One region of the Paenibacillus sp. NRS-1760 genome, then DNA from elsewhere that is predicted to be linked to it. Evidence: riboswitches for the same ligand, from Rfam matches in the RefSeq annotation. Region 1 holds a riboswitch; each other region holds the start of a gene.
What was found. Region 1 has a riboswitch for thiamine pyrophosphate ahead of thiC (phosphomethylpyrimidine synthase ThiC). Riboswitches for the same ligand answer to the same signal wherever they lie in the genome.
Positions count from the first base shown of each region.

Region 1 (7,943 bases):
AACAAATCATTTGTTTCCATTTCATAAAAACGTTTTAACGAGATTAATTGCATTCTCCGCATCCGCTGTGCCTTGCACAAGCACCCGTCCATCTGGGAAGAGAATCAGCTGCTCTCCGCTTGAGATCATCGCTTTCACTAAATACCGATTCACGGTGAGCGTGCAGCCAAGCGCTCTCAAAGCTTGCTCTACCTCTTTTAAATCAAACGGCTTGCCTAACGTCACCTGCACCGTATCCCTACCGCATAATACGGTAGAGCTTATTTGATTGTCTTCTGCTCTATCAGCTTCAAAACAACGCTTGTCGTCTATTGCTCCAACAGCCGTTTGGCCACAGTATGGACACTCGGCCCTGAACGTCGGCAGCTCCGATTCCCGCATTCGAAATGACCATAAATCAATGCTCAACCACGTTTTACGCAGCGCCGATTCATTGCCAGTGAGCCATTTTATCGCCTCAGCTGCTTGTATAGATGCAATCCATTCCACCGCTGGAGCGAGTACGCCCACCGTATCGCAAGTATCTGCCTCCTGCTCCATATCATCTGCTCCGATTAAGCAGCGCAAGCAAGATGTATCTCCAGGAACTAATGTTGCCTGCATGCCCTGCGCCCCAGCCACACCGCCATAAACAAATGGGATTCGCTGACTAAAGCATTGGTCGCTGACCAGCAGCCTTGTCGCTGCATTATCCGTCCCATCAAGGACGAGATGAACGCCTCCGGCTAGAAACCCGATGTTCTGTGCATTCACATCCGCTACTGTCGCCATAATGTTTACACTGCTGTTAATTTGGCGAAGCCGACTGGCAGCTGCCACTGCTTTGGGCATCACAGCCAGCGCGTCCGCCTCGTCAAAAAGCATTTGGCGCTGCAAGTTGCTCGGCTCAACAAAATCCCTGTCTACCAGCCTAACTTCCCCGACACCGGCTCTTACCATATGCTGCGCAAGCGAAGCTCCTAATGCGCCTACACCGACGATAAGCACCGAGGCATCGGCCAGCTTCCGCTGGCCTGCCTCTCCAATCAAAGCAAATCTCGTTTGCCTCGAATAACGATCTGCAAAAGCATCAAGAACAGAATCAACCATAAATCTTGCTCCCTGCCGCCTTGAATGCATCTGATTTTTCCTTCATTCCCGCTTCAATGGCTTCCGTTGTTTCCATATCGTTTTGCGCGGCATACTCTCTTATATCTTTAGTGATTCGCATGCTGCAAAATTTCGGCCCGCACATGGAGCAGAAATGAGCAGATTTAGCTGCATCTGCCGGAAGCGTCTCATCGTGGTAAGCCATCGCACGCTCTGGATCAAGCGACAGATGGAATTGATCACGCCAACGAAACTCGAATCGCGCTTTGGACAATGCATCATCACGCAGCTTCGCTCCCTGGTGCCCTTTCGCCAAGTCAGCCGCATGCGCTGCGATTTTGTAAGTAATAACGCCTTCCTTCACATCCTCCTTATTCGGGAGCCCAAGGTGCTCCTTCGGTGTTACATAACAAAGCATCGCCGTGCCGAACCATCCAATCATCGCAGCTCCAATTGCCGAAGTAATATGATCATAGCCTGGCGCGATATCGGTCGTTAGCGGTCCTAATGTATAGAAAGGCGCTTCATCGCATACTTCCAGCTGACGATCCATATTTTCTTTGATCAAATGCATAGGCACATGGCCAGGGCCTTCAATCATCACTTGTACATCATGTTTCCATGCAATCTTCGTTAGCTCACCAAGCGTATCCAGCTCAGCAAACTGAGCAGCGTCATTGGCATCTGCTATAGAACCGGGTCTCAGGCCGTCACCGAGCGAGAATGATACGTCGTATGCTTTCATAATTTCACAAATGTCTTCAAAATGCGTATATAGGAAATTCTCCTTATGATGTGCCAGGCACCAAGCTGCCATAATTGATCCGCCTCGCGAGACAATGCCCGTAACGCGCTTTGCCGTGAGTGGTATATAGCGCAGCAGCACACCAGCATGAATCGTAAAATAATCAACGCCCTGCTCGGCTTGTTCAATAAGCGTATCGCGGAATACTTCCCAGCAAAGGTCTTCTGCTTTGCCGTTCACTTTCTCCAGCGCCTGATAAATGGGCACTGTGCCAACTGGAACTGGTGAATTCCGCACGATCCACTCCCGCGTCGTATGGATGTTTTTCCCCGTGGACAAATCCATAATCGTATCGGCTCCCCAGCGCGTCGCCCAAGTCATCTTCTCCACTTCCTCTTCAATCGAAGATGCTACAGCAGAGTTGCCGATATTAGCATTGATTTTAACGTGAAACTGCCGCCCAATAATCATCGGCTCACTTTCTGGATGGTTGATGTTCGTTGGAATAATGGCACGGCCGGCCGCGATTTCGCTGCGCACAAACTCTGCACTCATCCCTTCGCGAATAGCGATGTATTCCATCTCAGAAGTAATGATCCCTTTGCGGGCGTAATGAAGCTGCGTAACATTTTGCCCTGTTTTGGCACGAAGCGGTTTCCTCGTTAACCCCGGGAATCGTTCAGCGCCTCGCTGCTCTGCTTTTTCAGCCGAAATAAATCCATTATCCTCAGGTTTGATTTCCCTGCCCTCATAGGGCTCTACATCACCACGCTGCAAAATCCATTCGCTGCGAATACCGGGCAAACCACGCCGAACATCTGCCTCATACGTTTCATCGGTATAAGGACCGCTTGCATCATAAACTCTTACAGGTTCATTCGGCAGCTCTTCACCATTTCTGCCAGTACTAGCTTCAAGTGCAATTTCTCTCATCGGAACACGGATGTTTCCCTTTGAGCCCTCGACGTACACCTTGCGGCTGCCCGGAAGCGGAGTAGAAAAAATAGACATAACAAAAACCTCCTAATGGAATAATAGAATTCCTCCTGGAGGCATACGCAAGCATATGAGAAAGTTTAAAACACCGCTGCTATACAAGTAGCTAGGCTGCTACAAGAGCTGCAATTGCTGGAGCGTGCATGGCGGCCACAAAGCTTTATCGATTCACTGGCGCCAAACAAAAAAACCGCTCCAGCAAAGGAGCGGTCGAAGAGTGTCGTCATGCGAGTGTTATCTTGCAAGGGTTCCCCTTAAGCAGATAAAGTCTTGCCGCATAAGCTGAGGCTTCAGCAGATTCCGGCAGAGCTTTCACGCGCAAAGCATAAACGCACAATCCCACTTTCCTACGCTGGCATAACCCAGATCAGGTTCAAAGGGACCAAAGCGATTCGCTTTATCTCAGCCATTACGGCGCCCCTAGTGGATTTCCTTGTTTGACTATACCGTTTAGTAAAGAAGGGTGTCAACCCTCTATTTTCCAAACCGCGGAAAAACACAGCCTGCTACAGTCCGCTTTCCTTCAGCAGCCTTACCCATCGATCAGCGGTGTGACGCCATGTAAATGTCTGCTCCACACGCTCGCGGCTGCGGCGCCCCAGCTTCTGCCTGAGCTGTTTATCGCGAAGCAGCAGATGCAGCTTTTCTCGCAGCTCTCGCTCGATATGAAGCTGATTGACCAAATAGCCCGTTTCGCCATTACGGATAATTTCTTTCATTCCGCCTGCACGTGTTGCGACTACCGGAACGCCGCAGGACATCGCCTCGACATTAACGAGCCCAAATGCCTCCCTCTGTCCAGATGGAACGACCGCTACATCGGCAACGAGCATCCAGCTGGGCACTTCCGAATGCGGCACGTAGGGCACAAAACGAACATGACCCGGACATTTGCGTCCAAGCTGTTCAAGCTTGCGAGCATAAGCCGTTTTGCGATGCGAGCCATAAAATGGGCTCCCTACGATGATAACGACGAGCTCCGGATGGCTTTTGGCAAGCTGCGGCACGATATTGAGAAGATGATGAACGCCCTTAAGCGGAATAAGCCTCCCCATAAAAAGCACCACTTTTTTACCATTCAATCCTCTCTTTTGCCTTAAACTCTCCCGTTTAGCGGCTCCTTCGGAGGAATATTGTGAAGGGAACCTGCCCGTATCTACCCCAGGATAAATGACTCGCAGCTTCGAAGCGACCTCTGGCGCTTTCGACACTACAATTCGCCTTAGAAACTCGCTATTTACGATGATTCTATCTGCTGCCTGCAAGCACTTATGCAAGTTTGCAGAAGAAATATAGGAGGGTGAAATGAAGGTGGAGGAATGCAAATAAAGCCAGACTCGTTTGCCTGGATTCAATCGCTTCATCGTCAGAACAAATTGGGGACGATTCTCGACGTCGATGACGTGAGGAGAAAAACGGTGAACCGCACGCCCTACCTCTTGAATATATCGCTGCTTATTGCCCGCTGCAAACCGTTCACATACAACACCGTTAAATTGTCCTTGACGAGGCAATCGCTTGCTCAGTCTTCCAAATATACGAGGTTCCGCGTAAGGCTTAAGCAGCGGGGCAAATTTCTCTACCACTCGCTCAACCGAGCTGCTCCCTGATGAAGGAATCGGGAAGGAGCCTGGTGTTACAATTGCAACTTTAATGGGTGCCATCTATTCGTATGCCTCCTGCATGATCTGCTTTTTTTGCAGTATCATACGTATCTAGCAACGGCTTTGGCACGGCTTTTCCAAGGCTATAGCTTGAATTTCATTTGGAACAGTCCAGCTCTTCGAGCTGCCATATAGATGATCACGACAAGCGGTCCGATGAATACACCGATAACACCGACGAGCTTGAAGCCGACATATAAACTTACAAGCGCTGACAATGAGCCGATCCCTACAGAATCTCCGAGAATTTTAGGCTCTACGATGCGGCGGAATACGGTAATAACTAGAAATAGAATAATTAGCCCTACCCCTACAAAAACATTGCCCGTCAGCAGCAAATAACTTCCCCATGGCACAAGTACAGAACCTGTTCCAAGAATCGGCATAATATCAACAATGATAATAAGCAGCGCGATAGCAAGCGGATATTTGACATTAAGTATGAGCAAACCGATCAACGAAATGATGTAGGTGAGTGCACTCAAAATAAACTGCGAACGCAAGAAACCAAAAATCGACTTTTTGAGATTGTTCAGCACATCATTGACCTGTGGCTGCGATTTTTCTTCAAATAATGAAAGCACCGTTGCCTTCATCGTATTTAGACTAAAGCTCATCATGTATACCGCTACCAAGAAAACGATAAAGAAGATGAACATGCCCGGGATGCTTGAAGCGAAAGCGATAACGGTGTTCGATAACGTACCTACCATTTTCGTTAATGTACTCGTTAGCTCCATTAGCCATTTCTCTAACGTTTCAATGGCGTCAGGAGGGAAGTTTTGATATAACGATTGTGCCTGAAACATGAGATCGTCTACCATCCCATTGGCATTTTCGAAGTATTGGGGCACTTTTTTGAAAAAGGCTATTAATTCGGCTACCACTTTCACGCCAAGCAGCGCGATTAGTCCGATCAGAATAACCGTAAAGAGGCTGCTTGATATTGTAGCTGCCACCAGCCGATTCATTCGGAATTTTTTCATAAACAGCTGATTAAGCGGCTCAAGAAAAATAGCTACAACAAGCGCAAGCAAGAAAGGAGCACCTACCGTAAAAAACAGATAGAGCAGCAATAACCCTAAAGCGATAAATACGATTGTCTTAATAGACACAGCTTCTCCTCCTCTCTATTCTTTTATATGCACTTTACGCCACTCTTAAACCAGCTCTTTCATACTAATCCAGCACTGCGCTGCGCTCATGGAAATTAACATCTTTATAGTACATATCCTTAACAAGGAGGTTAGGTCCGCAGCATGAAGCGACCGGGCAGTGACAATTCACACTTTGCGCAAGGGAATGGTCCAGCCATTTATCAAATAAATCCTCCAATTTGGACGAACCGATGTTGCCAAAAGCGGGCACATCAGAAAAGTCGGTTACAAATACATCGCCTGTAAACAAATTTACGTTCAGCCGATTGCGGCCGTCAGGATCGTTGCGTACCGTTACATTTGGCTCATTCGCTAATCTTCGCAGCAGTTCACGTTCTGATTTGCTGTCACTGCATGGATAAAAGGGAAGTGTGCCGAACAGCATCCAAACGGATTGGTCGCGCGCTTTCAGCAAGCGTTCAATAGCTTCCAGCATTTGCTCGCGTGAGAGAACCGGTAAATCCTTCGCAAAGGAGCTAGGATACATCGGATGCACCTCATGCCTCTGACATCCCATATCCACAATCAGCTGATGAATCTCATCAATTTTGTTATACGTTTTGTAATTGATCATAGACTCCGCAGAAACGAGTACACCTGTCTCGCTAAGGCGACGCGTGTTTTCGATCATTCGTTCATAAAGCTTGGTCGCGGCTTCGAGCGATACATGGTGATTGGCTTTCGCAAATCCAATTTGGTGAAAATCTTCCGGAGACGTGTAGTTAAACGAAATGTGCATGACATCTAGATAAGGAGCTAGCTGCTCATAACGGCTGTAAGGCAGCGTCACGTTCGAATTGATTTGGGAGCGAATGCCGCGGCTGCGGGCGTATTGAAGCAACGGCACCATATAATCACGAACCGTTCGGTCGGAGAAGGATGGCTCCCCGCCTGTAATGCTTATCGTTTCGAGATGCTCTACTTCATCCAGTCGATCCAGCATCTGCTTAAGCGGCAGCTTGGAGGGTTCTGTCATTACAAGTGTATCTCCAACTGCGCAATGCTCGCATCGCATATTGCATAGGTTGGAAACGGTCATTTCGACGCTTGTTAAGCGATGTCTTCCATATTGCTGCAACGAACGAATGGGATCCCACGGATCATTCGTTGGCGAAAGTGTGGATAACGGTGTTCTTGATTGTTGAAATTGTATTGTGTTCATTTTTCTTCAGCACCTGACTTATTTTCTGGAATGAATCATTCTTTAGTTATTGTAATGCGCGACTGCAAAGGAAGCAAATAAAACGGCAAAAAAAGAAGCAAAAAGGAGCCCTAAGCGGCTCCCAATCTGTCTTTCGTTAAATGCCTGAGGCAAACTGCACTTCGCTCGCGTCATCGTTCACGCTGACGATCATCATCGTGAGCTGCTTCGACAAATCGATCTCGTAAGGCGATTTCAATTCCTCGCCCGCTTCATTATATAGAATACGAATAATAGGTCGATGCGGGTAAGAATGATTAAGATCTGCTACGATACCCGACTCTCCTGTTTGCAGCTTAACTGTTATTCCAATCGGGTAAATAGCAACCTTATCGCGGAACAGCTGCAGCATTCGCTGCTCGTATAACGTTCCCGTACCGGCATAAAGCCGCTCAATCGCGTGATGTGGAAGCATTGGAGCACTGTAGACGCGATTTGTTGTCATGGCGTCATACGAATCGACCAACCCGATCCACTTTGCATAATCATGAATTTCATTGCCTTTGATTCCGCGCGGATAACCGCTTCCGTCAATTCGCTCATGATGCTGGAATGCACAGTGGGCAACAAGCAGCGGCAGGTTAGGCTCATCCTTGAGCAGCTCGTAACCGATTCTCGCATGCTGCTTCATCGCTTCGAACTCTTCTTTGGAGAGGGAGCCTGGTTTTCTTAACACATCGATCGCAATCTGCGTCTTGCCGATATCGTGAAGAAGAGCGCCCATGCCAAGCGTCGTAAGCTCATCCTTGGAATAGCCGTTCGACATACCGAGCAGGGTCGTATAAACGCAGACGTTTAAAGAATGCTGGAACAAATAATGATCAACAGAGCTCATGTCCATTAACATGATCATGGCATCCTGATGACCGGAGAGGTCATCGATAATCATATTCATCATATTTTTAAATGGCTGTGCAATATAGGGGTAGGTTACGCCTTTTTTGCGTTTAGGACGATCCATCATTTCGCGGAAATTCGTTCGAATTTCCTTCAGCGCGATTTGCATCGTTTCCTCTCTAATTAAAGAAGGCAGCACAATATCATCCGTCTTCGGATCTGTTATATAAACATATTGAATTCCGCATTGATCC
Region 1 is NZ_JBITPK010000026.1:10,644-18,586, forward strand. Features, by position in the region: gene ACIFSR_RS33365 (ThiF family adenylyltransferase) at 22-1,089, opposite strand; gene thiC (phosphomethylpyrimidine synthase ThiC) at 1,082-2,845, opposite strand; TPP riboswitch at 3,158-3,262, opposite strand; gene ACIFSR_RS33375 (glycosyltransferase family 4 protein) at 3,337-4,494, opposite strand; gene ytvI (sporulation integral membrane protein YtvI) at 4,578-5,609, opposite strand; gene yfkAB (radical SAM/CxCxxxxC motif protein YfkAB) at 5,674-6,813, opposite strand; gene ACIFSR_RS33390 (HD-GYP domain-containing protein) at 6,950-7,943, opposite strand, start outside.

Region 2 (7,943 bases), on a different contig from region 1:
ATGGTTATTTTTTTCGTTTTTTGGAAGCACGTCAGCGAGAAGAAAATGATCGGACGTGTCACTTACAAGGCTTATGTTGGCGTATCCCTATTTCTAATTCTAATGAATACAATTACGCTATGCGTATTGGGGCCAGAGCTGTCCTCGCTTACAGCACTGCCGCTGCTTGAGGTTGTGCAGTTAATTAGTCTGGCTAATATATTGGAACGGCTTGATGTGCTCGTAACACTGCTGCTTTTTATCGGTCTCTATGTAAAAATGACTGCGCTATACATGGCATCGGTATTCATGTTCAATATGATCACTGGTATTGCCTACCGATATTGTGTGCTGCCCATTGGTCTCATTATTTATGGGGCGTCGTTTATCGAACCAAATAATACCACCCATATTTGGATCGGACTCGATATTACGCTGAAGATTGCCCCTTTATTTCAAATCGTGCTGCCGCTGCTTATGCTTTTCGTCGGAATACGCAAGAAATACAAAAAGGCAGCATGATTGAAAGTTGCGCACAGTGCTCACCCAAGCGGATAGGCTGACATATTTTATAGGTAAGTAAGCCGTTTATACTTGCTTGAGGAGGATACGCGTGAGCGATGCCAATAGCTGCATGACAAGCATTATTCTCGTTACCTACAATAAGCTTGAATACACGAAGCAATGTGTGGAGAGTGTTCGGAGACATACGCAGAGAGGCAGCTATGAGCTGATTATTGTAGATAATGGTTCGACGGATGATACGGTAAAATGGGCTAAAAGCGAGAGCGATATCATCGTAATCGACAATGGCTGCAATGCTGGTTTTCCTAAGGGCTGCAACCAAGGAATGGCCGCGGCCTCGGGCGATCTTCTGCTGCTGCTAAATAACGATACAATCGTAACGCCAAGCTGGCTTGACGGTCTCAAGCGCTGCTTATTTAGTGATGAACGAATCGGGGCGGTCAGCCCCGTTACGAATTCGGCTTCCTACTGGACGACGATCCCGGTCACCTATACGACGATAGATGAAATGGAGCTGTTTGCTTCGGCACTGCATGCCAACCCTGACAGAACAAAATGGGAGGAGCGCGTGAAGCTGGTCGGCTACTGCCTTCTGCTGCGGAGAGAAGCATGGGAGAAAACGGGATCGCTCGACGAGATCTTCGGAATCGGCAATTTTGAAGATGATGATTATAGCCTGCGGCTCCGGCTGGCGGGATATAAGCTGATGCTGTGCGGCGATACGTTTATTCATCATTACGGGAGCATCTCCTTTAGCTCAGAGCCAGAACAATATGTACAAAACTTCAGAAAAAATGCTATTGTTTTTATGTCCAAATGGGGCTTTGACCCTGGTGATGCAACGTATATACGAATGGATTTAAGCACCGTAATTGAGCGGGAATCGTATGAGTACAGACGCGAGAATTGCTCGATTATGGAAATAGGTTGCGGTTGCGGAGCTACGATATTGCATATGAAAAAGCATTTCCCAACCGCAATATGGTACGGAGTTGAACGTAACGAGCTGGCGGCTAGAGTAGCAGAAGCTTCGGGAATTACCGTATTCCGCTCGAATGATCCGAAGGATTGGAGGCTGCCTGCTGAAGGTTTTGACGGCATCGTAATCGGAGATGCTCATGCATACGGGACACCGCAAGCAATGAAAAGTCTAGTTCGTCTTCTAAAGCCTGGCGGCTGGCTAGTCGGGTGTTTTGCCAATCGTTATTATTTCGACAATATTCGGCAATATTTAGATCCTGCTAATGCACAAGCACAGCATCAAGCGGCATCACAGTACTCAGCAGAACAAGTTAGCCAGCTTTATTTGCAGGCTGGTTTTACCTATGTGAAGATTACACGTGCGGATAATAAACCGCAGGAGCAGCTAGAATACATCCATCTGCTAGAGCGGCTAACGTCTGAAGAGATGTCAAAAGAGCTGACAGCTGCTTATTTGCTCGTATATGGACGCCTTGCTTCTGCAGTAGAGATCCAAGATACGGCAGACTTAGAAGGTTCGAAGGCTGCTGAAGAAGCAAAGGTTGAATGGCTGGATGAGCATGTTGATCTAGGGCAATGACAGCGGGTGCAGGAGCTGCACGTTCTGGCTGCCGCATAGTAAGAGGATGAGTATCGCGGCTTGATGATAATCATTTTCAAAAAAAACTAGCATTAAATGCGGGTTTTGCTATACAATGAATGGTATTGACGAAACCGAATATGTTCCGGGGAGCTGGTTAGGCCGGCTGAGAGGGGATTTTCTATACAATTCCGACCCGTTAAACCTGATCTGGATAATGCCAGCGTAGGGACAGAAGCTCTGTTTAGCAAGCAGGCGAGATCAAATTGATCAAGCATTTGCTGTATAAACAGCTGCACAGCCAATGATATGGCGTCCTCCGGATTAGGGGGACGCTTTTTTTTGTTGCGATTAGAATGATGCAGCCATGGAACCGGATACTACGAGGAGTCGTCGCCTATAAGAATCGAAGCATGGAGAGGGGAACAACATCATGAATCAGAAAAAAACAGGGCATTTGTCGTGGAAAATCGTGGCCGCGATGCTAGTGTTCGTATTGGCGCTGGCAGGCTGCGGCGGTGGCGCTGGGAACAAGGGCGAACAGCCGAAAGAGCAAGAGGGAACAGCGGACAAGCCGCTAGAGAAGGTGCAGGTTGTACTCGACTGGACACCAAATACGAATCATACCGGACTTTATGTAGCTAGAGATAAAGGTTTTTTTAAGGAGCAAGGCTTGGATGTTGAAATTATTCAACCAGGACAAAGCGGTGCCGATCAAATGGTCGCTTCGGGCAATGTGCAGTTTGGCGTAAGCTATCAGGAGTCAGTCACGATGGCGAGAATTGCCGGCGTGCCGCTCGTATCGATCGCCGCTGTCATTCAGCACAACACCTCAGGTTTTGCTTCTCCGCTTGCAAAGGGAATCGATTCACCTGAGAAATTTGAAGGAAAAACGTATGGCGGCTGGGGCGCTCCTGTTGAGGAGGCGGTCATTCAATCGCTTATGCAGGAGAAGGGTGCAGATGTGAGCAAAGTAAATATGATAAGCATCGGCGACGGCGACTTTTTTACAGCAGTGAAACGGGATATTGATTTTGCATGGATTTACTACGCATGGACTGGCGTGGAAGCAGAGCTGCGCGGCGAGAAGATCAATATGGTTTATTTAACAGACTACAGCGACAAACTGGATTATTATACGCCGGTAATCGTGACGAACGAAGATTTGATTAAGAATAAGCCGGAAACAGTCAAAGCGTTTACTGCTGCCGTATCCAAGGGCTACCAATACGCGATCAGCAATGCGGAGGATGCAGCAGAAATTTTAATAAAAGCAGAGCCGGATTTGAACGCAGAGCTTGTGCGCGCCAGCCAAAAATGGTTAAGCTCCAAATATCAAGATGACGCGCCGCGCTGGGGCGAACAGAAGTTAAGCGTATGGGAAAACTATGCGGCATGGATGTTTGAGCACAAGCTGCTGGAGAAGGAGCTTGAAGCGGAGAAGGCATTTACGAACGAATTTTTACCACAATAAGCTATTCGAACATATGGAGGGCGGGAAAGCCCACTCTCACTTACAACGATGAGAAAGAAGGAAATCAAATGGCAAACGCATTAGTAAGTATTCAAATATTACCGACAACGCCAGGCGGCGAAAGTGTTATTCCTTACGTGGATCGTGCAATTGAAATCATTAAAGCGGCAGGTGTTCCTTATCGTGTAGCACCGCTTGAAACGACGATGGAGGGTGAGCTGAGCCATCTGCTCAGCGTCGTGCAGTCGATGAGCGAGGCGATGGCGGAGATGGGCTGCCCGTCCGTTATTTCACAAATTAAAATTTACTACAATCCGGCAAACGGCGCTTCCATGGGCAGGCTGCTGGAGAAATATCCAGATGGGCAATAAGAAATCGATTTGGCCGAAAATTTGGAAGCCGGCAGCACTGCTGATCGTGCTGCTCGTCTGCTGGCAGGCAGCTGCATGGCTTGGATTATTTCAACAATGGGAGTTTCCATCACCAATTTCAATTGTACAAGAGGCCATCCAAATTTGGCCAAGGTTAATGATGCATACGGGAGCAACGGTGAAAATCATGCTGCTCGGCTTTGTGGGAGGATCGGCGGTGGGCTTCGTGCTCGCCGCTTTGCTGCATTTAATTCCTGGGGTTCGATCGGCAGTATACCCCTTGCTCGTGCTGTCGCAAAACGTTCCCATCATTGCGATCGCTCCAATTTTGACGATGCTGCTAGGTTATGGAATGCTGCCAAAGGTGCTGCTTGTGATCATGGTGTGTTTCTTCCCGATCACAGTTGCCATGCTGAGCGGCCTCATGAACACCGATGCGCAGCTTCGTAATTATTTGCAAATGATCGGCATTCGCAAATGGCAGTTGTTCTGGAGATTGGAGCTTCCTCATGCGATTGTTCATTTGTTTTCCGGCTTGAAAATTGCGGCCTCTTACAGCGTACTCAGTGCAGTTGTGGCCGAATGGATAGGCACGAACAAAGGACTTGGCGCATTTATGATCATCTCGTTCAAAGGCTTTATGCCTGATCGAGTGTTTGCAGCAGTTATCATTATTGTTGCGATCAGCTTGACGTTATTTGGGCTAATAACCTTAGCGGAGCGTCTTGTCATACGTTGGCGCCCTGAGAAAGAGGTGAGCTGACAGTGGTCAATCGTGCAGAGCATCATTCAGTGACGCTTCAAACGCAAAATATTCGAATGAAGTTTGGCAAAGGACAGATGAGCAAAGAAGTGCTTGGCGGGTTATCCATTTCAATAGCAGATGGGGAGTTCGTATCGATTGTAGGGCCGTCCGGCAGCGGAAAAACAACCTTGTTTCAAATTATCGGCGGTTTGGAACGTCCTACGGAAGGCGAAATTTGGATCGATGGCAAGCAAACGACGGGCGAACGCGGACATATTTCCTATATGCCGCAGCAATCGTCGCTGCTTCCATGGCAAACCGTTGCAGGCAATATAGAGTTGTCTCTTACGATCTCTGGCGTTGATAAAAAACTCGCGAAGGCGAGGACAAAGGAATGGCTCGAGCGAATCGGGTTGCAGGAATATGCGGATTCTTATCCGCATGTGCTCTCTGGAGGAATGCAGCAGCGGGTTTCTTTCCTCCGGGCACTGCTTGCTCCGCAGAATCTCATGCTGCTGGATGAACCGTTCGGCGCACTGGATGCCTTGACGCGGCAGCAAATGCAGCAGTGGCTTATGTCGATCTGGGAGCTGAACCGAAGATCGGTGCTGCTCGTTACCCATAGTATTGAAGAGGCTTTGTTTCTATCGGATCGGATTATTGTGCTGTCACAATCGCCGGCAGTCGTGCTGGAGGAATTTCAAGTGCCATTCGAGCGTCCGCGTCATGAGTCTTTATGGACAGACCCACGGTTTTATGCGTTGAAGCAGCGCATTTATGATCTGCTTAAGACGGGTGCGAAGGAAGGAAACGTAAAGATGGCGATACAAACAAGCAATGATCCGCGCGAAGGGCAATTGTACTCGGAATCTCCTCAGCAGGAAGGCACATGCATAGACGCGCATATTCATATTGATTTGTATGAAGCAGAGCAGCGTGATGAGCTTCTAGAGCGTGCGTTCGCAGAAGGTGTAGCAGCTGTGATTGCCGTATCTATGCATTTGGAATCGTCTATTGTGAACCGTGACATTGCCCTGCGTTACGCAGGACGTGTGCACCCTGCTTATGGTTTCCACCCAGAGCAGCCCATACCTGCCGATAAGGAGCTTGATGAGCTATTCGATTGGATTCGTTTGCGTCATGAAGCAGGGGAACGGTTTGCAATTGGCGAAGTAGGGCTGCCGTATTATACGCGAACAGAAGCGCAGCAAGCTGGGGGAAATATCGTTTTTGATGAGAATCCATACCTGCATCTGTTGGATCGTTTTACTGCGCTGGCAGTCGAACTTGATCGTCCGATTGTATTGCATGCAGTATATGAGGACGCCGGCAAAGCTTGCGACATTTTGGAGCGGCATGGTGTTCGCAGAGCGCATTTTCATTGGTTCAAGGGCGATGCTGAGGTTATCCGGCGAATGGCGGCAAACGGCTACATGGTGTCGATAACGCCAGACGTCGCTTACGAGGCAGAAATACAGCAGCTTGTAAGGGAGTATCCCACTCAGCTGCTGATGGTGGAGACGGATGGGCCATGGCCGTTTGAGGAAATCTATGCGGGTCAGCCGACGCGGCCTGCAATGGCTGCAGATGCAGCGAAGCATATTGCGAAAATAAAGCAGCTGCCAGCTGTGCAGGTTGCGGAAATAATGCTAGCCAATACGCGCCGCTTTTATGGACTCCTATAGTATTCCATTCATACAGAAAAGGCCGCTCCATCAGAATGAATAATCTGAGGATGCGGCCCTTTTATATTTAAAATACAAAAAAACATAGTGGTAGAGACGACCTTTCGTACCACTTTGTCCATTTCCACTTGCGCTTTCACAGCATACAAAGATATGGACAGGGAATAGATGGCAAGCCAAAGTGGACAGCAGAAAGGAGACAGACGATGGCACAGCTGACGAAACAACAATTTATTGAACAATTAGCTCCGACAGTTATAAGAATAAGGCGAGAAGGATCAACGATGTTTCCATCCGTACGTTTAGCGCAAAATGTACTCGAAACCGGCGGTGTTATTCACCCGTGGTACAACTTAGGCGGTATCAAGGTGGGCAGTGGACAGACGAATGCATATTGGCACGGAGAAGCGGTCGTTAAAGGAACATGGGAGGTCGTCGATGGCCGAAGCGAGAGTACTCGCGCTGCTTTCCGAGCCTATGAGAGCGTCTATCATTTTTATAAGGATTTGGATTTGCTGCTGGCTACTTCGCGTTATGAGCGTGTTCGCAAGGCAGTGACGCCAGAACAGCAAGCTGACATGCTGTACGCATGCGGCTATGCGACAGATCCGGCTTATCCAGCCAAATTAAAATCCATTATTTCACAGTATGGATTGAAAAAATATGATGCTTTAGGCAGCACGCCGCTGCCTAAGCCAGAAAAGCTGAAGGATGCAGAGCTTGTTGTCGTTTTGTACAAGGGGGAGGTTATTTCAGAGGGTTACTTGCTCAAGGGTACAACTTGGGTACCGGCAAGGCTGCTTGGTGAAGCGCTCGGAGCGAAGATTGATTGGACGGGGAAAAAGGTTACCGTAAACGGCAAAGAGCTCGACTCGATATTGTCCGAAGCGACAGGTTATGTACAAATACGGGATCTGTCCGCAGAGCTTGGGTTAACCGCTAGTTGGGAACCGGCTGCGCGAGTCATATTGCTGTCGCAGGTGAAGGCAGGCAGTTAGTTAAGCGATTTAAGCTTCTGCCATCCTCTACAAAATAAGCAAGAAGCCAGCGGATCATCCGTTGGCTTCTCTTTTTGTGGTGCAGTTTAGAAATCATGCTATGGAATGAGCAGTTTATTTGCCTTTCTTGGATGCAGCCCAAAATGCGAGTACGACAAGGGGGATAAAAATGTACCACGGAATGGTAATTGTACCGCCAACAATAACAGCGAGCACCATCACGATCAAGACACCGAGAATAATGTAAAGACAGCCTCTGCCGAACGTTTCCATCATTAATCGCCTCCTAAAGCTTAGGTTTTGCCAGGGCAAAACCTCCTTCGCAAGCAGTCACTTCTTGAGAGTATATTCGGTAATAACGTTTTTATGGGTGACATGGTTCCAAAAATTGAAGGGACAAAGAGGCTGCTGTATGAAATCAAACGGCCCAAAACAAACAAAAAAATGACCCGCATCGCTGCGGGCCGGTGTCCTAGATCTATATATCAACAGTGGGGTTGATGTCTCTTAGTATAAAAAATGAACCTTAACGCAGCATTAAAAATGTTTGTCGGTTTGTTTACAATAGCGTTCGTTACGAATGGCCGGAATCGTCCAATAGGTTG
Region 2 is NZ_JBITPK010000006.1:293,097-301,039, reverse strand. Features, by position in the region: gene ACIFSR_RS03870 (GerAB/ArcD/ProY family transporter) at 1-501, shown strand, start outside; gene ACIFSR_RS03865 (glycosyltransferase) at 593-2,065, shown strand; TPP riboswitch at 2,202-2,314, shown strand; gene ACIFSR_RS03860 (ABC transporter substrate-binding protein) at 2,499-3,539, shown strand; gene ACIFSR_RS03855 (thiamine-binding protein) at 3,608-3,910, shown strand; gene ACIFSR_RS03850 (ABC transporter permease) at 3,900-4,673, shown strand; gene ACIFSR_RS03845 (TatD family hydrolase) at 4,676-6,340, shown strand; gene ACIFSR_RS03840 (glucosaminidase domain-containing protein) at 6,547-7,338, shown strand; gene ACIFSR_RS03835 (hypothetical protein) at 7,453-7,614, opposite strand; gene ACIFSR_RS03830 (DUF418 domain-containing protein) at 7,876-7,943, opposite strand, start outside.
Region 2: it holds a riboswitch for thiamine pyrophosphate, as region 1 does, so the genes downstream of both, ACIFSR_RS03860 (ABC transporter substrate-binding protein) here and thiC (phosphomethylpyrimidine synthase ThiC) in region 1, are expected to answer to the same signal.

Region 3 (7,943 bases), on a different contig from region 1:
TTGAATACCTGCGCCGCCGCCGGAGTCCGAGCCTGCAATCGTAAGTGCTTGATATCTTCTCATCCGTGCATCTCCTTCGAAAGAGTAGAATTAATTTACAAGTTTGAAAAAGCATCCTCAGCTTTTATATTGTCTGGCAGCAAGTCGTTATCGACGAGCCAATCCCTAACATTAGACCAAGAAGCAGGCTCCTGATATCCAAATGATTGCTTCCCTGCATCCATGAGAGGCAGAAGAATGTCCAAGCTTTTTGTCTCGATTTCTTGATCGAGAGGGGAGGTCTGGTTCTCATGCTCAAATAAAATCGACAACGATTTTTGTTTATTTTCAGCTACAAATTGTTGACCCTCCGTAATGGCTGCGATGAAGCTTTTGAACAACGCCTGCTTATCAGCTAGTCCTTGCTCACTTGCTACAAGCACAAGCTCGTAATAATCCGGCACGCCAAAATCAGTTGGGTTTATCGCCGTCATGGGATGCCCTTCCTTGGCAAGCAGCAATTGCTCATGATTAATAAATCCGCCGATGATCGCATCTACCTTCTTGGTTGCTATAGCTGGAATAAAGGAAAAACCAACGTCAATCATTTCCACATTTTGCGGGTCACCGCCGTCATGCTTAATCATGGTGCGCATCATTGCTTCATACAGAGGGATGGAGGAGAAGCCTACCTTTTTACCAACAAGGTCCTTTGGTGATTTGGCGTTTCCGCCTTCTGGTACCATTAGATGATTAAGCGGATGCCTGACGATTGCAGCAATGGATTTAACAGGTATATCCTCGCCGCGAGCCATCAGTACCTGTGGCTGGTAGCTGAGCGCCAAATCAACCTTGCCGGCAGCCACTAGCTTCAACGCATCATTTGTATCCGCGGGCATTTGAATGTTAACCTCTAAACCATGCTTCGCAAAATAACCGTTTGTTTGAGCCGCATAGAGGAAGGAATGCACCGCATTTGGATACCAGTCGAGCATTATGCTAATAGTCTGAGGATTTTGTTTTGTCGAAGTGTCCTCGGGCTTGTTTTCAGTTGGGGCAGCGTTGCTGCTGCACCCATTAAGCACGAGCAGCAGAGAAGCAAGCATTGGAATTATCCATTTCATTTTTGCTTTGATGATCATGTATTGAACCTCTTTCTCTTTAGTATTGATTTCTCCAATAGGACAATGGCAGCAAATAATAAGATGCCAATGAGGGATAGCAGAAAAACGGATGCAAACATGGAATCAGCGTTCAAATTGCTGGACATTCGGCGGCTATAGTAGCCTAGGCCTTCACTGCCTCCAAGCCATTCACCGATGGTGGCGCCGACAACGCAATAAACGATCGATAACTTAAGTCCTGAGAAGAAGGACGGTAGGGCGATGGGGACTTGTATTTTTCGGAAAATACCCCAGCGAGTTGCTCCCATTGTCAGCAGCAGCTCTTCATATTCGCTACCGCTTTTCTTAAGACCGTCATAGGTGCTCACAACGATAGGGAAAAAAGCAGTCAAAAAAACAACAGCGACCTTGCTCCAAATCGTATAGCCAAACCACATAATGAAAATTGGCGACAGAGCGATAAGCGGGATGGTCTGACTGATGACGACAAACGGGTACAGCGCCTTCTCCAGTATTCGGAAAGTGTACATGCCTGCTGCGAGCGTAGTCCCAATAATAATCGACAATAGAAAACCGAGGGACACTTCTTTAAGCGTAGCCAGCAGATGTTTGCCAAGCAGCAGATGGCCATCTTCGATTAATGCCTGAGCTATTGAGCTAGGTGACGGCAGTATGTAGGGTGGAACCAATCCGAGCTGTGCGACCGCTTGCCAAACGAGCAGTAAGCTAAAGAGCAGCAGTATAAATAGTCCGTAATGGCTCAGCCACTGGTTAATTAGAGGTTTGCGCATGCAGTCTTCGCTCCAAATCTTGCCGCAGCTTGATGAAGTCGGGTTCATAATTTTGCTCATAGTGTCTTGGTCTCGGCAAAGGAACGACTATTTCCTGTATCCCTTGCGCTTCGCTAGCAGCACCTGGCAACAAATAAATGCGGTCGCTCAGCAATATCGCTTCCTCAAGATCATGTGTGATAAAGAGTACTGTTATTCCAAGATCGCTCCACAGCTCGAGCAGCCACTTATGCATGCCGCGTTTGGTCATGGCATCAAGCGCGCCAAACGGTTCGTCCAGCAGCAGCAGCTCTTGTCCGGTTACTAGCGTGCGCAGAAAAGCTGCCCGCTGTCGCATGCCGCCTGACAACTCGTCAGGGTAAGCTTGTTCATAGCCTGCCAGTCCGAAGCGAGCAAGCAGCTCTATGATTTGGATCGTGGTATAATGGGGATTGCTGCGTGCCAGCTCAAGTGGAAGCAGACAATTGCCGAGTATTGTTCTCCATGGCAGAAGAAGATCCTTTTGCGGCATATAAGCAATTTTGCCGAGACGATTGGGGGCAGGCTTGCCATGCAGCCTAATTTCACCTAGGCTAGGCTGAAGCAATCCGGCCATGAGCTTAAAGAGAGTGCTTTTGCCTGAGCCGCTAGCACCGATGATAGAGACAAACTCACCTGAGTAGGCTTGAAGCGAAAGATTAGACAGTATAGATGTTTCAGCAAGCTTGTCGTAGGTGTAGCTTACTTGGTGAAGTGAGATTATAGCTGTAATACGCATCCCTCCGTAAACAAATAAAGACCCACCCATTTCCGAGGGGAAATGAGCGGGTCTAACGATCACACAAGGCTTGCGCGCATGGATGAATGCTTTGCTGCTCCACTTCCCTCCGCTGGAATGATCCAGATCAGGTTCCAAGGGTCCGGAGCAGTTGCTCCATCTCAGCCGGTAGGCTCCCCTAGTGAAATAAATAGGTTTATATGCAATTTGTATTTTTTCTACTATAGCATACACTGGATAGATGTAAACCATAATTATCCGAAAAGGCGTTGGACAAATGAAAAATTTACTCGTAACGGGCTACCGAGCGCATGAACTTAATATTTTTAGCCAGAAGCATGAGGGCATTGTTTATATAAAAAAAGCGCTGACAGGCAAGCTGGTTCCGCTTATAGAAGATGGGCTTGAGTGGGTGATTACCCCGGGTCAATATGGCGTGGATTTGTGGGCGTGCGAGGTCGTGATTGCGCTGAAGGAAATTTATCCTCATTTGAGACTTTCAATTATTTCGGCATACAGCAATCCGGAAGAGAAATGGAAGGATGATAAAAAGGAGTTTTATCAGCAGGTTTTAAAAGGGGTCGATTATTACGCTTCGGTCAGCAACCAGCCGTATAATGGCATTTGGCAGTTTACGGCTAGGGACGAGCTGCTGTTTCGGAAAACGGACGGTATTCTGCTCGTTTATGATGAGGATGCAGGCGAGGGCAGCCCCAAGTTTTTTAAAGAAAAAGCGTTAAAGAAACAGCAGGCAGAGGGCTATGGTTATTTCAGCATAAGCTCGGAGGATATTCAGAGCATTGCGGATGACGACAACCTGTATTCGGAAAATTAACGATGCATGGTAGTTGAGTAAGGGGAGTTTATTTCATGCTGGCAGGCAGAGACCTGTCAGTTTTTTTTATGCGCCAAGCTTACTGTTTGTATTTTCAAGATTATTGTGTTTGACAAATAATAGGTGGCGTATTATTATCTTATTAGATAAATATCTAATTAGACATTAGTTAAATTTGTTTGGTGGAGGAAGAGGTGGCGAACGGTGCAATTAGATAAGGTGGTAGCCTATCATAAGGCATTATCCGATTCGACGAGAATTAAATTGTTGATTATGCTGGCTGAAGGTGAGCTTAATGGACAGGTGCTCGCAGAGAAATTAGGCGTGACTCCTGCTACGATTACGCATCATGCGACCAAATTAAGAGAGGCCAGCTTAATTAATGAACGCAGAGAGAAAAACACGATTTATTTTTCGTTGAACCATTATTTTATTAAGAGCAACGCTAATGCGGCGGCGGAGCTCATTTATCGGAATGCAGGTACAGAGAAGGGAGTGGACAACATGGAGGATAGCAATAAGAAACTGAAGGATTCAGTCATCCGCAACTTTTTTACAGCTGAGGGTAAGCTGAAGCATATGCCGGCTCAGCATAAGAAAAAATTGATCGTGCTTCAGCATATGGTTTCTCATTTGACGAGAGGGAAACAGTATACAGAGAAGGAAATTAACGAATTTATCAAAGGTTATCATGACGACTTCGCAACCATTCGCAGAGAGTTCATTATGCATCAGTTGATGTTTAGAGAAAATGATATATACGAATTGAATCCGCAAGAAATATGGGCGAAGTGGGAGATTCTTTCGTAAGCGGAAGTTGTTTATGATAATAACGGACATCAGATGCCTTATTTGCTTTATTTCTCTCTTATTGGCCGTAGTTGCGGACATGAAGGCCGTTATTTGGCTCTAATCGTTATAAAAGGCTGCGATTTCTGCCAAATAACGGACTCTATGTCCGTTAGAAGTAAAACTGAACTCATCGAGCGGCTGCTGTGCTACTGCGTCATAAAGGAAAAGTAATTTTTTTATCGAATGTAGTAGCATCTGAAGGATATCTGAAAGATAAAGTACATAATAAGAGTGGATTACAAAAGGAGCGAATACATATGGCGTTGGCAGAAGGTACAAAAGAAAACCCATGGAAATTAAAAACACCCCCTCAGACATCTGAATATGAAATTTATAAGGATGAAAAAGATGGTAAAGAAATTTTAGTATGCACAGTTGGGAAGACGGTCTTGCATTATGATTTCCGCTGCATTGATGACTTAAGCGCGATGCTCAAACAACATGGTGACTGGATTGAGCTTGGCAGCGCCGATGAGCAGAAGCCTGCTAAAGAGGGCACTATTGAAGCATGGGGACGCTCGTCTGAAAACCCGATTGGCGGCTGGTATGGATTGAAAAAAGGGTTGCGCGGCAGATTCGGAATGTATCTTCCACCATTGATGGAGAAGCTGGGGCTTGCAGAAGTAGAGCATAATCCAAGGAATAATCGGATGAAGTCTATTTAATCTCAGTGGAGTGAAAACTCGAAAAAGGATGAGGAATCTACAATCCTATTGTATGTGAGTATTGAGTTCGAGTGATTGGCTGCCGTAATGGCAGCTTTTTTTTATTGTAAGAGTGATTGAGAACTTACAAATATTTGTATATATTTATTTAAAAAGAATGATTAGGAGGGTTATTCCTTGACATCCTTACATTTGAAACCCGATAAACTAAAACCCGGAGATACCATTGGAATTGTTTCACCATCCTCGCCTGTTGCTTTTTATTGCCCTAACAGATTGAATCGTGGAATAGCTGCTTTAGAAAATATGGGATTTAAAGTAATTACAGGACAGCATAGCAGGAAGAGAACAGGTCACACGGCTGGCAGCCTAAATAATCGTTTGGAAGATTTTCATCATATGATTCGTGACCCTGATGTAAAAGCAATTATCGCTACAATCGGGGGATACAATTCACATCAACTGCTTGAAGAATTAGATTATTCGCTCATTAGCAGCCATCCAAAAATTATAATGGGGTATAGTGATATCACTGCACTTTTAGCAGGCATACATGCGAAAACAAATCTAATTACATTTATGGGACCTGCTATTATGCCGCAATTTGGAGAATTTGGTGGACTTATTGATTTTACATACCATTCCTTTGTGAGAACATTAATGAAAGATACACCAATAGGAATGATTGACTCCAGCGATCATTGGACAGAGGAACATTTAAGCTGGGACATTGACGATTCACGCCCTAGAGCGACGATACCTAATACGGGCATGAAGATTTTAAAGCCGGGGCATGCGAGAGGACCAATTCTAGCTGCGAATATGGGTACACTTCTGCTGCTGGCAGGTACGCCCTATTTACCAAGCTTCGAGGGCAAAATTTTGTGTCTGGAAGAAGACGAGAGTGAGCAGCCAAGTACAATTGATAGATATGTTACACAATTTCGCCAGATGGGTATCTTTGATCAAATTTCCGGTCTCATTATTGGAAGATTCCAATCGATTGTAGGATTTAATGAAGATGATTCATTGCAAGAGCTGCTGCAGAATGCAACGAGAGGATACGATTTTCCGATCATATGTGATGCGGATTTTGGTCACACGGACCCCATGATTGTACTTCCAAATGGTGTTGAGGCTAGTTTGCAAGCTAATGAGGAACGAGGGATACTTTTTTCGATTGAAGAATCCGCCGTGCAGTAATAAAATCTACTATATGTCATTTATTTCAATACATGAAATTGTGAATATTATTTTGGACAGATATCAGCAGCTGATTTAAACTAGAATAGAATTCAAACGTTAATTTGGAGGGGAAAATATGAAATTAGAAAATCAAAAAGAGATCCTGACAATCGTTAATTCAGATGTTACAGCTTCCAGCTTCAAAAATGTTTGTGCGGAGCAGGTCACGCTTAACTGTTGTAACCTTAGCGGTATGAATATGAATGATGTGAATTTAACGGGATTGCATATCTCAGATGCTAATTTGAGTGAGTTTGTCATTGACGGTGCACAGTGGGGCGGAGCCCATTTTCGCAACATTGGATTCGGCAATCCAAGTCAGCCTGATGTTGAATTCAACAGAACACCTGTGCAATTAACTAATTGTAATTTACATCAAAGCGTATTTACGGATTGCAATTTGAAGAATGCTAAATTGGACAACTGCGATATTTCTGGTTTAACTATAAACGGAATTGATATCGAAAGTTTAATTAAACAGTTTGAATCTATGGAGAAAAAATAGGAATATAGAAATTTTATTCAGCGAGGCACGATCACTTAAAGCCGTAAAAAGTTCGCCAACTAGGCAGCCTTTTGCGGTTTTTTTAGAATCAATGGGGTGAGTTTTTTTATTAGGAGTTGTTCGCGATTTTAGAGGTGTCAGTAACGGACATAGGATACGTTATGGCTGTGAAAAGGAGCATAAATATAACTTTTGAAGCTGAATAAGGTCCTCTATGTCCGTTAGTTCGCAAAAAAGGGTGGAAATGTGGCAAATAGAGTACCTGATGTCCGTTAACAAAGCAACATTGTTCTAAATTGTCACGTCTCAATGGTATCTGATCGCAAAATAGGAGGAGAGCAGCTATTCGAAACCATATTTTAACTGCTTTGCCGATTCATTTGTTGGCATGGGCTATGATTCTTTCGGCAATGTTATTTGATCCATTTCGTTGGTTTTTAAACCCCATCGTTAATAACACTCCAGCATTTTTAACTGTTTCAAGATGGTTGGCTCAATCATTATTCATAACGGGCCTAATTGGCTTTTCCATATATAAGTTAAGAACGAGCCCCCAGCTGACAAGAAAAGATTTGAATGTAGTTTCCGTACATGTTTTATTTTCTATTGTTCATATTGCTGTCGTTAGTGCAGGTATTTTTATTGCGGTAGGCTTTGAAGATTTATAGTGAATTTTTATCTTACATAAGCAAATGGATGCTGCGAATTAAATGTATTTCTATATGAAGGCTGCCGAAGGGCAGTCTTTTTGTATTGTTAGGTCGGCCTGATTGAGCAGTGAAATTGAAGAAATTGGTCATATGGACGAAGTTGATAAGGCAGTTCTTGAGTGGTGCAAGGTTATCTCTGCTAAAGGTAAAAACGAATGAAATATTGTATGACAAAATAACGATGACATCCGAGCAAAGAAAAACTTAATAAATAAAATATATTTATTGACACTTTCATTTTTTAGCTGGTATACTATGGAACATTACTCATACCCGATTAAAAACATCGGAATTAGAAACATGGAGGCAATGTTCATGAAAAACACAAAAGCATCATACACAAAACTGCTAGTAGCACTCCTCTTATCTTTCTCTGTTATCTTTACACAATCAGCAGCCTTTGCGGCTCCGTCTGAAGCAGCGGCACTAAAGGAAGATGGCGCAGCACAGTATAAGCAGTTTTTGAAAGAAAAATTTAAT
Region 3 is NZ_JBITPK010000005.1:49,322-57,264, reverse strand. Features, by position in the region: gene thiD (bifunctional hydroxymethylpyrimidine kinase/phosphomethylpyrimidine kinase) at 1-63, opposite strand, end outside; gene ACIFSR_RS00890 (ABC transporter substrate-binding protein) at 96-1,121, opposite strand; gene ACIFSR_RS00885 (ABC transporter permease) at 1,118-1,894, opposite strand; gene ACIFSR_RS00880 (ABC transporter ATP-binding protein) at 1,875-2,651, opposite strand; TPP riboswitch at 2,739-2,841, opposite strand; gene ACIFSR_RS00875 (DUF1273 domain-containing protein) at 2,929-3,486, shown strand; gene ACIFSR_RS00870 (metalloregulator ArsR/SmtB family transcription factor) at 3,691-4,296, shown strand; gene ACIFSR_RS00865 (DUF6855 family protein) at 4,596-5,003, shown strand; gene ACIFSR_RS00860 (S66 family peptidase) at 5,181-6,206, shown strand; gene ACIFSR_RS00855 (pentapeptide repeat-containing protein) at 6,325-6,753, shown strand; gene ACIFSR_RS00850 (hypothetical protein) at 7,779-7,943, shown strand, end outside.
Region 3: it holds a riboswitch for thiamine pyrophosphate, as region 1 does, so the genes downstream of both, ACIFSR_RS00880 (ABC transporter ATP-binding protein) here and thiC (phosphomethylpyrimidine synthase ThiC) in region 1, are expected to answer to the same signal.